DNA from 3 places in the Vibrio sp. TBV020 genome. Region 1 is predicted to be linked to each of the others. Evidence: predicted binding sites of a transcription regulator. Region 1 holds the regulator's gene; each other region holds the start of a gene.
What was found. The regulator CRP, encoded in region 1, controls carbon source genes, mostly activating them, when cyclic AMP is high. The targets are predictions, from matches to a motif close to TGTGANNNNNNTCACA.

Region 1 (4,293 bases):
TTGATCAGCCATTCGCTGAACCTGCGCCATTCATGGGACCGCAGATCTCTAAAGCTGCGGCTGACTTTATCCTTGCAGCACAATCCAATCTGCAAAAACTGGGTGGTCAGAGTTTGATTGAAGCACAGGCAGGTGAAGCAGCATTTGTGACGCCTGGCATTATCGATGTGACAGCGATTGCTGAATTGCCTGATGAAGAGTACTTCGGTCCATTGCTGCAAGTCGTTCGTTACCAAGGTTTAGAAAAAGCAGTCGAGCTAGCAAACGATACACGTTTTGGCTTATCCGCTGGTCTAGTTTCTACTGACGATGGCGAGTGGGAATATTTTGTTGACCATATCCGAGCGGGTATCGTGAACCGTAACCGTCAGCTAACGGGCGCAAGTGGTGATGCACCATTTGGTGGTCCTGGTGCGTCGGGCAACTTACGACCAAGTGCTTACTATGCAGCAGACTACTGTGCTTACCCAATGGCATCGATGGAAGGCGGAGAAACGATTCTTCCTGCGACCTTGAGCCCAGGGGTAGAGCTATAAAAATATTAGGTCAGTAAGAACCTAAATTAAGGGAATTCCCTTCTTCCTCCCTGAGCAGGGAGGTTTTAACGTCACAGGTTGAAGGCTATCAAACTGATTATCTGGACAAGTCGGTTTGGTAGCCTCTTTTATACCAAAAATTAAACGAATAACGATAACAACGACCTAACTCTATAACGTAAACAACCCCATACAAGGAGGCGTTATGACGCCAGATGTTTTATTCCAACAGTTATGGACGGACTATATTCAACGCTTGTGTCCTTCTGCTGAAAAAGTGCATCAACTTCTACAAGAAGATGAGGCTCTCATCAATGACCATATTGCTCTGCGAACCTTTAATATTGAGCCATTAGGTATTGCAACACTGGCTCAGCCTTTCTTGGATGCTGGCTATAAACCATGTGGTGATTATGAGTTTGAAAGCAAGAAGCTGGTGGCTAAGCATTTTGAACATCCTGATCCTAAACAACCTAAAGTGTTTATCAGTGAGCTTAAAGTGAATGAGTGTTCTGACGAGCTTCAGGCGATCGTTGCCAAGCTTGTAGAGCAATTGGACACCCATGATCTAAAAGGTGCTGACTTCCTGTGGGGTGGCCGTTTATGGGAGTTGAGTTATCAAGATTTCCAAACGCTAGCGAAAGAGAGTGAATACGCTTCTTGGCTCGCAGCACATGGTTACGGTGCGAACCACTTTACTGTGAGTGTGAATCAATTGAACGCCTTTGATGAAGTGAAAGGTGTTAATGATCATCTTCGCCAAGCTGGTTTCACTATCAATGAATCGGGCGGTGAAGTGAAAGGCTCTCCAGATGTATTGCTAGAGCAATCTTCTACTATGGCTGACAAAGTCGCAGTGTCATTTGCTGAAGGAACGGAAATCATTCCTGGTGGTTTTTATGAATTTGCTAAGCGCTACCCAATGGCGAATGGTGAGTTGTACCCAGGATTTGTAGCAGCATCTGCAGATAAGATTTTTGAAAGTACCAACGGATAAAAAGCAGAAGTGAAAACGGCTTTGCCCCTAGGGAGATAGACGTCATTCCATAGACCGACGCAGGAGGGAGTAGGGAATCTTCATCGGTTGGCTTTCTTGCTTGCAGAGATCCCCAACTCAGTCGTCCCTCCTTCTCGGGGATGACGCAAATAAACAAAAAAGCCACCAATGTCTCCATTGGTGGCTTTTAAATTTTTTAAACGTTAATTGGGATTAACGAGTACCGTATACCACGATAGTTTTACCGTGTGCAGAAATTAGGTTCTGCTCTTCTAGCATCTTCAGGATACGACCTACTGTCTCACGTGAACAGCCAACAATCTGACCGATCTCTTGACGAGTGATCTTGATTTGCATGCCGTCTGGGTGAGTCATCGCATCAGGTTGCTTCGCTAGGTTTAGTAGCGTTTGAGCGATACGGCCAGTAACGTCTAGGAATGCTAGGTCACCCACTTTTTGGCTAGTCACTTGTAGGCGGCTTGCCATTTGCGCAGAAAGGCGCATTAGGATGTCTGGGTTAACTTGGATTAGCTGACGGAATTTCTTGAAAGAGATTTCCGCTACTTCACAAGGAGATTTAGCACGAACCCAAGCAGTACGCTCTTGATCTTCTTCGAATAGACCAAGCTCACCGATGAAATCACCTTGGTTTAGGTAAGAAAGGATCATTTCCTTACCTTCTTCGTCCTTGATAAGAACCGCAACAGAGCCTTTAACGATGTAGTACAACGTCTCAGCTTTTTCGCCCGCGTGAATTAGCGTGCTTTTTGATGGGTACTTATGAATATGACAGTGTGAAAGGAACCACTCTAATGTTGGGTCGGTTTGAGGTTTACCTAGAACCATAATATCTCACTTCCTCTGCAGGGTACGCTTGTCGCTTTCCATGTTTTAGCAAAGCCTTAAATAGGCTTACTAGGATAAGAGCACTTTACAAATGCTGCAAGCTATCTTGTGTTTCGGTAAGAAATAGTATCCTTTTTCGAAAACGATTTCTTGATTTTAATCGGGTCAAGCGGTGTATTTACTACGCAAAACTGTGCACATGATCACGGTATGAAAAGTAATCGCGTTCTAGCCATGAGTATTAGCCAATTTTCCCGGTTTCGATGAGTTGTTGAAGAATAGGGCGTACGATTAATTCCATCGCAAAACTCATCTTGCCACCAGGGACAACAATGGTGTTATGACGGGACATAAACGAACCATCAATCATTGCGAGTAAATATGGGAAATCGACATTCTTGATACCACGCAAGCGGATCACGACAAAGCTCTCATCTAAGCTAGGGATTCCTTTCGCATTAAGTGGGTTAGAAGTATCGACGGTTGGTACGCGCTGAAAGTTAATATGAGTACGAGAAAACTGCGGTGTGATGTAGTTTAGGTAATCATCCATTGAGCGAACAATGGAGTCCATTACCGCTTCACGAGAATGGCCTCTATCACGGGTATCGCGTACGAACTTTTGAATCCATTCAAGGTTTACGATGGGTACCATGCCAATCAGAAAATCGACATGTTGAGCTACGTTGACATCACCATCGACTACGCCACCATGAAGACCTTCGTAGAATAGTACATCTGAGTTTTCTGGTAAGTCTTGCCAAGGAGTAAATGTACCTGGCATTTGATTGTAAGGGACGGCTTCGTCAAAGGTGTGTAGATAGCGACGAACTTGGCCTATACCTTCTTGTCCATATTTACGGAAGAACTCAGCTAACCCACCAAAGTCATTCGCCTGTGGACCAAAATAGCTAATGTGGCGGCCTTGTTCTCGAGCTTTACGGATCTCTACATCCATTTCTGGACGGGTGAAGCGGTGAAAACTATCGCCCTCAACCCATGCAGGTTTGACGTTCATCATGTTGAACATCTTGCGGAAAGCTTCAGAGGTAGTGGTAGTTCCGGCACCGGAAGAACCAGTAACGGCAATAATTGGGTGTTTTGCTGACATGACAAACCTTGTCTGAGAATACGTTCCTGTAATCGACGCCCACTATAACACGCTTTAATGGGGCGTCACTGTATGCGGTTCTCTAAAATTTATTTTTGAGTTGGATATCGACCGTTTCATGCAATTCAGAGAAAACAACGACTGCTTCACCGGACTCAAGCTGCTTCTTGATTTGGTCGATTTTACTTTGTAGCGAGACCTCGATAGCACCATAGTCAGTGCCTTCGCGTAGGACGAATTCTTTGATTAAGTTATCCAGTGTGTCCGGGTCAATTTGTTGCCAAGGAACAATCATAAATACCTCTAGATTTTATGTTCGTTGTAGACGCTGGGTATTATGCCGAAACTGCCAGACTTTCATAGTAGGCGGGCAACGCTTCTTCTAACCAAAAACGGGGCTTTATTGCACTACCAGTGACAAAACCGACGTGTCCACCTTGCTCGAAAAGGCGGTAGTCGATGTTATCCGGCAAGACATATTTGGGGATCACCGCATCGGTCATAAAAGGATCGTCTTTAGCATGAATGATCTGGGTTGGAAGAGTGATCTCTTTTAAGCGATGAATCCCAGAGCATTTATGGTAGTAATCCTCTGCATCTTTGAAACCGTGCAGGGGAGCGGTAATCAAATCATCAAACTCATACAATCTCGTGACTCGTTTGATGCTGTGATAGCTCAGGCCTAACTCGCCTTTCAGCAGATGTTGTTTTTGCAGTGCGCTCTTTTTTAGCGAGGTGAGCAGATAGCTCTTGTAGAGTTTTGAAAAGCCTTGCTCGATTCGTTCTGAACAAGCAGAAAGATC
Region 2 (4,293 bases), 470 kb from region 1:
CGCTAGCCTAAAACCACGCGACATCATTGTGATGGTAGCGGATATTAATGCTTATAGCCCTGCCATTCAGGCTGTGTTTGGTAATGCGCCTGGTGAGCGTTTTATTCCTTATTCAATCTCTGACCGAACAGCTGATCAAGAAAGCCCAATACTTAATGCCTTTATGCAGTTGGTTAATTTGCCAAATACTCGTTGCTTGGCCTCAGAATTACTTGAACTTCTAGAAACACCTGCGATATTGACGCGATTTGCGCTTACCGAAGATGAATTTATTCTCGCCAAACAATGGGTAGAAGAGTCGGGGATTCGTTGGGGGCTAAACCCTTCGACTGGGCAGGAGTTTGATTTACCTGAAACGGCACAGAATACTTGGCAGTTTGGTATAGAGCGTATGTTGCTAGGCTATGCGATGCCTGAGTCTGCAGGTTTGTTTGAATCTTCTACAGGAACTCTTGCACCTTATAACGAAGTGCAAGGTTTGGGTGCAGAACTGGCTGGGAAACTGGCTCACTTTATTGAAACTATCAGCGATTACCGTCAAAAATTGGTGCAAACACAATCTATTGATGATTGGCGGGAAGTGTTAACTCTACTTCTTGATGACTTTTTCTCGGTAGAGCTTGAAGGAGAAGCGGCGCTTAAGTCGATTCGAGATACATTAGCTAACTTAAAAGAGCAGTTATCCGATGCAGCCTTTGAGCAGCCTCTGGCACCAGCCATTATTGCTCAATATCTGCAAAATAAATTGTCTGGCACTCGGGTAAGTCAGCGTTTTCTTGCTGGACAGGTTAACTTTTGTACTTTGATGCCAATGCGCTCTATTCCATTTAGGGCGGTATGTTTGCTCGGTATGAATGATGGCGTTTATCCACGTTCGGTACCGCCAGAAGGGTTTGATTTAATGAATGGTCGCACTAAACCTGGTGACCGTTCCCGTCGTGACGATGACCGCTATCTATTTTTGGAAGCGATTCTTTCTGCTCAGCAAACTCTTTACATTAGTTATGTTGGCCGCTCTATCCAAGATAACACTGAGCGAGTGTCGTCAGTGTTGGTCTCTGAGCTTATGGAATATTGCCATCAGAACTATTGCTTACAAGGTGATGAGCTATTAGCGTGTGATGATTCTGGTAAGCACTTGTTAGAGGAACTCGTGACACACCACTCTATGGTGCCATTCAGTAGTAGCGCATTTTTAGGTGATTCACCAAGCTATGCCAAGGAGTGGTTACCTGCGGCCAATCGTCAAGGTCAGGTGAGTGGCGAGTTTAATCAACGCTTACAAGACTACTTATTGGATGCGACGTATCCACTCGATTTAGATCTTGTTGAACTGCAACGTTTTTGGCGCTTGCCAGTCCAGTACTTCTTTAATCGTCGTTTGAAAGTGATGTTTGAGCCACCGCTACCTGTGATGGAAGATGATGAACCTTTCATTCTCAACGGTTTGGAAAGCTACCAAATGCGCGATAGCTTGCTCGACAGCCTATTAAAACAACACCTACAAGCAGATCACGAGCAAGACACCAAAGCAGTCATTAAGGCATTTGTCGATGAACAGCGTGCTCAGGGTAAACTTCCTGTCGGTGCATTTGGCGATATTGAATTTGAAACAAACCGAGTTCAAGCAGAAGAGCTGGTGGATAAACTCACATTTCTTTGTGGCGCGGCCAGCGATGACCTAGAGGTGAAGTTAACGCTTGATGTGTTAGGTGAGGATAAGAAAATCTTTCTAACAGGTTGGTTAACCCAACACTATCAATCAGGGTTGATACGCTATCGCAGCGGGAAAATCCGCTCACAAGACTACTTATCGGCATGGATTGATCATTTAGCGATGTCAGCCATGGGGCAAAGTAAACGCACTCATATGATTGGTTACGATAAGAAAGAGGGTGTGGTGCATTTGGCCTACCCGCCAATTTCAGATGCAAGCTATGCGACTTCACTGCTTTCTGAATTAGTAAGACTGTTCTATCAAGGGATGACTGAACCCTTAGCTTATTTCCCTAAAACGGCCCTTGCTTGTGTTGAAGCGGGTTTTAGTCGTGGTAAGTGGGTTGATGATGAAGAAAAGTCTCTAAAGAAAATGGCGGATACTTTCAACGATAGCTTTATGGCGACAGGTGAAGGCAACAACCCTTACATTAGCCGAATTTGGCCTAACTGGAATGATGAGCTAGCCGCACAGCTACGTACAATGACGGCGCTCGTGCTGCAAACCGCACGCCTAGAAGCGACAGACAATGAAGATTTACAATAAAGTCTTTGGAAACAGAGCAGTAAGGAAAATAAGTGGCCGCCAGTAAATCATTATAGTGTAGGGCGTTCGCTGTACGGCCACAGGTCAGAGGGACCATGATTCTTTTGGTTTGTTGCAACGTTAAAGCTGCTCAACACATGGCGCGCATACTAACGGCTAGACTCAGTTTCTGCCGTGAGAAAGATCTCATTACATCCTAACTTTTGTAGGATAAATATGAATAACAACAGTTTTTAAGTCTGGATCACACTTATTCCTTATCGGATCCATAAGTTTTCAGCGAAAAGGCAGAATTTTATGACAACAACGTCAATGGTTACTCCACTTAATACCATGACTTTTCCCCTACATGGCGCAAGGCTTATTGAAGCGTCTGCGGGAACCGGAAAAACCTTTACTATCGCAGGCTTATACCTACGGTTGCTTTTGGGGCATGGTAGTCCTGAAACTCAGCATCAAGTGCCATTGACGGTCGACCAAATACTGGTTGTGACCTTTACTGAAGCGGCAACGGCTGAACTGCGTGATCGTATTCGAGCAAGAATTCATGATGCGCGTTTAGCGTTCGCACGAGGCCAAAGTAGTGATCCGGTTATAAAGCCACTGTTAGAAGAAGTTGTCGATCATAAGCAAGCGGCCGACATCCTCCTTCAAGCTGAACGTCAAATGGATGAAGCTGCGGTTTACACCATTCATGGTTTTTGTCAGCGAATGCTCACGCAGAATGCATTTGAATCGGGCAGTCGATTTAACAATGAGTTTGTTACGGATGAAAGCCATTTAAAAGCACAAATTGTGGCGGACTACTGGCGTAAAAACTTTTATCCGTTACCGCTTAATCTTGCAGGGGAAGTTCGTCGAATTTGGAATTCACCAGCTAATCTCTTAAGCGATGTCTCAGGTTATCTGACAGGAGCGCCATTGAGCCTTTCTGTCGCAGCGATGTCGGGAAGTTTAGGGGATCTTCATCAACAGAATTTAACTAAAATTGATGAGCTAAAAGCGTTATGGCGTGAACACCAAGATGACTTTTTAGCTTTGATTAGTGAATCTGATATTAACAAGCGTAGCTATACCAAAAAGTCATTACCAACATGGCTAGAAGCTGTGTCTGTATGGGCTGCGACCGAAACTACGGGCTATGATTATCCAGACAAGCTAGAGAAATTCGCTCAGAATGTCTTGACGGATAAAACACCGAAAGGCAGTGCGCCTCAACATCAAGTATTCACTGCAATCGAAGATTTCTTAGCGGCACCTATCAGTTTAAAAGCGCCGATTCTTGCTCATGCGATTGAACATTGCCGAGAGATGCTAGCGAAAGCTAAACAACAAAAACAGTGGTTATCGTTCGATGATCTGCTTACCAACTTATCTGCTGCCATCGATCAAGATGAGGCTGAGCTATTAGCGACGCGTATTCGTCAGCTTTACCCGGTGGCGATGATCGACGAATTCCAGGATACCGACCCACTGCAGTACAGTATTTTTAGTCGTATTTACTTAGATAACCCTGAGTGTGGCCTGTTTATGATTGGCGACCCAAAACAGGCTATTTATGGTTTCCGTGGCGCAGATATATTTACCTATATTAAGGCTCGTAATCAGGTTTCTTCGCACTTTACCTTAGGGACAAACTGGCGTTCAAGTGCTGACATGGTAGCTGCGGTAAACCAAGTGTTTTCCTTACCGAGTAGTCCATTTATCTATGACCAAGATATTCCATTTCACCCTGTAAACCACAGCCCAAACGCAGAAAAACGTATTTGGACTATGGGGGGCCAAAAGCAACCGGCACTGACTTATTGGTTGCAGGAAGCTGAAGATAAGCCACTTCCGAAAGGTGAATACCTACAAGCAATGTCTAAAGCGACAGCTGACCAGATTCAACAAGTGTTGACCAGTGCTCAGCAAGAACAGGCGTTTTTCGAAGACGGGAAAGGTAAGCACCAGATTCAAGCCGGTGATATCGCAGTACTAGTTCGTACCGGTAATGAAGGTCGTATGGTTAAAGAAGCATTGGCGAAACA
Region 3 (4,293 bases), 2.5 Mb from region 1:
AAATTCGCACCAAAGACATGCACGAAGACTCGGAGCTTGGTGTTGCTGCGCACTGGAAATACAAAGAAGGTGGCGGCGGTCGTAGTGGTTATGACGAGAAGATTACTTGGCTGCGTAAGCTACTGGATTGGCAAGAAGAAATGTCAGATTCAGGAGAAATGCTTGATGAGCTGCGCAGTCAGGTGTTTGATGATCGCGTCTATGCGTTTACGCCTCGCGGTGACGTGGTCGACTTGCCGATGGGCGCAACACCACTTGATTTCGCTTACCATATCCACTCTATGGTTGGTCACCGTTGTATCGGGGCCAAAGTGGCTGGCCGTATCGTTCCGTTTACTCACAAGTTGGCTATGGGCGATCAAGTTGAGATCATCACTGCCAAAGAACCAAACCCATCTCGTGATTGGTTAAACCCTACCACTGGCTTCGTTACCTCCAGCCGTGCACGCGCTAAGATTAATGCTTGGTTCCGTGCTCAAAGTCGTGAGAAGAACTTAGAAGCGGGTCGTGAGATTCTAGAACAAGAACTTGTCAAGATTGGTGCAACGCTTAAAGATGCAGAGCAATATGGTCTTAAGCGCTTCAATATGAACACCCCTGACGAGCTCTATGTAGGCGTTGGTAGTGGCGATTTACGTATTAATCAGATCATCAACCACATCAATGCCTTGGTAAACAAGCCAACAGCGGAAGAAGAAGATCAGCAAGCGTTAGAGAAGCTGAAAGAGGCTGGCAATAAAGCACCAGCACAAAGTCGCCCTAAGAAAGACGCGGTAGTTGTTGAAGGTGTTGATAACCTAATGACTCACCTTGCACGTTGCTGTCAGCCTATCCCTGGTGATGACATTGCTGGCTACATTACTCAAGGCCGTGGTATCTCAGTTCACCGTGCAGACTGTGAGCAGCTAGAAGAGCTAAGACATCACGCAGCTGAACGTATTATCGATACAGTCTGGGGCAGTGGTTTTGTTGGTTCTTACATCATCACGGTACGTGTAGAAGCGATGGAACGTGGCGGGTTATTAAAAGATATCACCACGCTATATGCTAACGAGAAAATTAAGATCACCAGCATGAAGAGTCGAGTCGATTACCGTACGCAAATGTCGATTATGGACTTTGATTTAGAGGTTACCAGTGTTGATATTTTAACGCGTGTCTCTAAACGTGTTGAGCAGATCAAGGATGTTATGAGCGTCAAGCGCCTAGGCTAACTTTCACGTCGTACTTGTCACTTTTACGGCGTTAACTGCGTTTTCTTGCTCCATCACATAGGCGAGCTATGCTCAGGAGTCGCAAAAACTTGTTGCCTTGTTAAAGTAACAATTACTTAGTGAAAGTGGAAAACAGTCATTCCCTATAGTGAGGGACGAACGTGATAGGGAATCTCTTCAAGTGATCAGAGAACCCCAACTTTTTCAGGTTTCATTTGTGAGGATGACAGATAAAAATTAAAGGTGAGTAGTTTTTACTGCTCACCTTTTTCTTTAGATAAAAAGATTTAAAGGAACAGAAGATGAGTCACCCAATTGAACAATTAGAACAGATTATGGCGCAGCTACGTGACCCAGAGAGGGGGTGCCCGTGGGATATCAAACAGAGTTTTGACACCATTGTGCCGTATACCATCGAAGAAACCTATGAGGTGGTGGATGCGATTCAAAAACGCGACTGGTCGAATCTCAAAGAAGAATTAGGTGATCTACTCTTCCAAGTCATCTTTTACAGCCAAATGGCGAAAGAGCAGGGCTTGTTTGATTTTTCGGAAGTGGTTGAAACCGTCAATGAAAAATTAACTCGACGTCATCCTCACGTGTTTTCTGATACCAAATTTGAGAATGACGAGCAGATTAATGCCAATTGGGAAGCGGAAAAAGCGAAAGAAAAAGCCAAAGTAGGCAAATCTGAAGAAAGTATTCTAGACTCAGTACCAGCTTCATTACCGGCGCTTTCACGTGCTACAAAAATACAGAAAAAATGTGCCAAATTTGGCTTTGATTGGGATTCGCTAGGGCCGGTTGTCGGCAAGGTTCAAGAAGAAATCGAAGAAGTGATGGAAGAGGCACTTCAAGTCTCAGTCGATGAGAAAAAAGTGGAACTGGAACTTGGTGATTTACTCTTTGCTACCGTAAATTTAGCGAGGCATTTAGGTAAAGATCCTGAAGTCGCATTAAGTAAAGCGAACTTAAAGTTTTCTAGACGATTTAAAGGTGTTGAAGCCATCGTCGCAGAGCAAGGTAAACAGTTAACGGATTTCAATCTAGAACAGTTAGATAGGTTCTGGGATGAAGTCAAAATGAAAGAAGCGCTGCAAAACAGAGACGAATAACTCGATACTCGAATTTGATTTGAAGCAAAAAATAAAAAATTGCAGTGTGATAGATTTCACGTTGTGGCGGTTAAGGGCTTCTGGTATATTTATATCCCGTCCAGAAGAAATCCATTTTCCCTCATTCAACCAATTTCAGGTTAAACATGACGACAAATTACATTTTTGTTACTGGCGGGGTTGTATCCTCTCTAGGTAAAGGTATTGCAGCAGCATCTCTTGCGGCTATTCTAGAAGCTCGTGGTCTTAAAGTGACTATGATGAAGCTTGACCCTTACATTAACGTTGACCCAGGCACAATGAGCCCTACTCAACACGGTGAGGTGTTCGTCACGGAAGATGGCGCTGAAACTGACCTTGACCTTGGTCACTATGAGCGTTTCATTCGCACCAAGATGACTAAGCGCAATAACTTCACTGCAGGTCGTGTTTACTCAGACGTTTTAGCAAAAGAGCGTCGCGGTGATTACCTAGGTGCAACTATCCAAGTAATCCCTCACATCACTAACTCTATCAAAGACCGCGTAATCGCAGGTTCTGAAGGCCACGACGTAGCTATCGTTGAAGTTGGTGGTACGGTTGGTGATATCGAATCTCTACCATTTATGGAAGCGATTCGTCAGCTAGCAGTTGAACTAGGCCGTGAGCGCGCAATGTTCATGCACCTAACTCTAGTTCCTTATCTAGCAGCAGCGGGTGAAGTGAAAACTAAACCGACTCAGCACTCTGTAAAAGAGCTACTGTCTATCGGTATCCAGCCAGACATCCTAGTTTGTCGTAGCGATCGTATGATCCCAGCGAACGAACGTAAGAAGATTGCTCTGTTCTGTAACGTTTCAGAAAAAGCAGTAATCTCTATGAAGGACGTAGATTCTATCTACAAGATCCCTCAGTTAATCAAATCTCAAGGTCTAGATGACCTAGTATGTACACGCTTTGGCATTACAGCTCCTGAAGCTGATCTGTCTGAGTGGGAACAAGTAATCTACGAAGAAGCGAACCCAACGGGTGAAGTGACTATCGGTATGGTTGGTAAGTACATTGAACTACCAGACGCATACAAGTCAGTGAACGAAGCACTGAAGCACGCAGGTCTTAAGAACCGTCTAAGCGTGAAGATCAAATACGTAGATTCTCAAGACGTTGAGTCAAAAGGTGAAGAAGCACTGGCTGACCTTGACGCAATCCTTGTTCCTGGTGGTTTTGGCGACCGTGGTGTTGAAGGTAAGATCCTTGCAGCAAAATACGCTCGTGAAAACAAAGTACCTTACTTAGGTATCTGTCTAGGCATGCAAGTAGCACTTATCGAATACGCGCGTAACGTTGCGGGTATGGAAGGTGCACACTCAACAGAATTTAACAAAGAGACGAAGTACCCAGTTGTTGGTCTAATCACTGAGTGGGTTGATGGTGAAGGTAAAGTTGAAGAACGTACTGAAACCTCTGACCTAGGTGGTACTATGCGTCTTGGTTCACAGCTATGTCACCTAGAGAAAGGTACTAAAGCTCGTGAACTATACGGTAACGCGACGATTCATGAACGTCACCGTCACCGTTACGAAGTGAACAATGTTCTTCGTCCACAGATTGAAAAAGCAGGCCTAAAAGTATCAGGTCTATCTGCAGACAAGAAACTGGTAGAAGTAATTGAGAACCCAGCTCACCCATGGTTTGTAGCGGCTCAGTTCCACCCAGAGTTCACTTCAACACCTCGCGATGGTCACCCACTATTTGCAGGTTTCGTGAAAGCGGCTGGTGAATACCAACGCGGCGAATTAGAGAAGTAAAGGATACGGGCAGTAGCGTTAGTAGTGCTGCTGCCCTTAATTTTGACATTATATATTCAACGAGAAGGAAACATTCAATGTCTAAGATCGTTAAAGTTCTAGGTCGTGAAATCATCGATTCACGTGGTAACCCAACTGTAGAAGCTGAAGTACACCTAGAAGGCGGTTTCGTAGGTA

Region 2: recB (exodeoxyribonuclease V subunit beta) is a predicted target of CRP. The motif match lies at 2,437-2,452, and genes of this name have one in related genera.
Region 3: AAFX28_RS21590 (CTP synthase) is a predicted target of CRP. The motif match lies at 2,375-2,390, and genes of this name have one in related genera.

Annotation. Positions count from the first base shown of each region.
Region 1 is NZ_JBEEAQ010000003.1:446,952-451,244, forward strand. It holds gene astD (succinylglutamate-semialdehyde dehydrogenase) at 1-536, shown strand, start outside; gene AAFX28_RS09980 (DUF1338 domain-containing protein) at 742-1,533, shown strand; gene crp (cAMP-activated global transcriptional regulator CRP) at 1,747-2,379, opposite strand; gene AAFX28_RS09990 (phosphoribulokinase) at 2,621-3,490, opposite strand; gene AAFX28_RS09995 (YheU family protein) at 3,573-3,785, opposite strand; gene AAFX28_RS10000 (hydrolase) at 3,826-4,293, opposite strand, start outside.
Region 2 is NZ_JBEEAQ010000003.1:912,238-916,530, forward strand. It holds gene recC (exodeoxyribonuclease V subunit gamma) at 1-2,263, shown strand, start outside; gene recB (exodeoxyribonuclease V subunit beta) at 2,561-4,293, shown strand, end outside.
Region 3 is NZ_JBEEAQ010000003.1:2,975,621-2,979,913, reverse strand. It holds gene relA (GTP diphosphokinase) at 1-1,214, shown strand, start outside; gene mazG (nucleoside triphosphate pyrophosphohydrolase) at 1,517-2,329, shown strand; gene AAFX28_RS21590 (CTP synthase) at 2,476-4,116, shown strand; gene eno (phosphopyruvate hydratase) at 4,194-4,293, shown strand, end outside.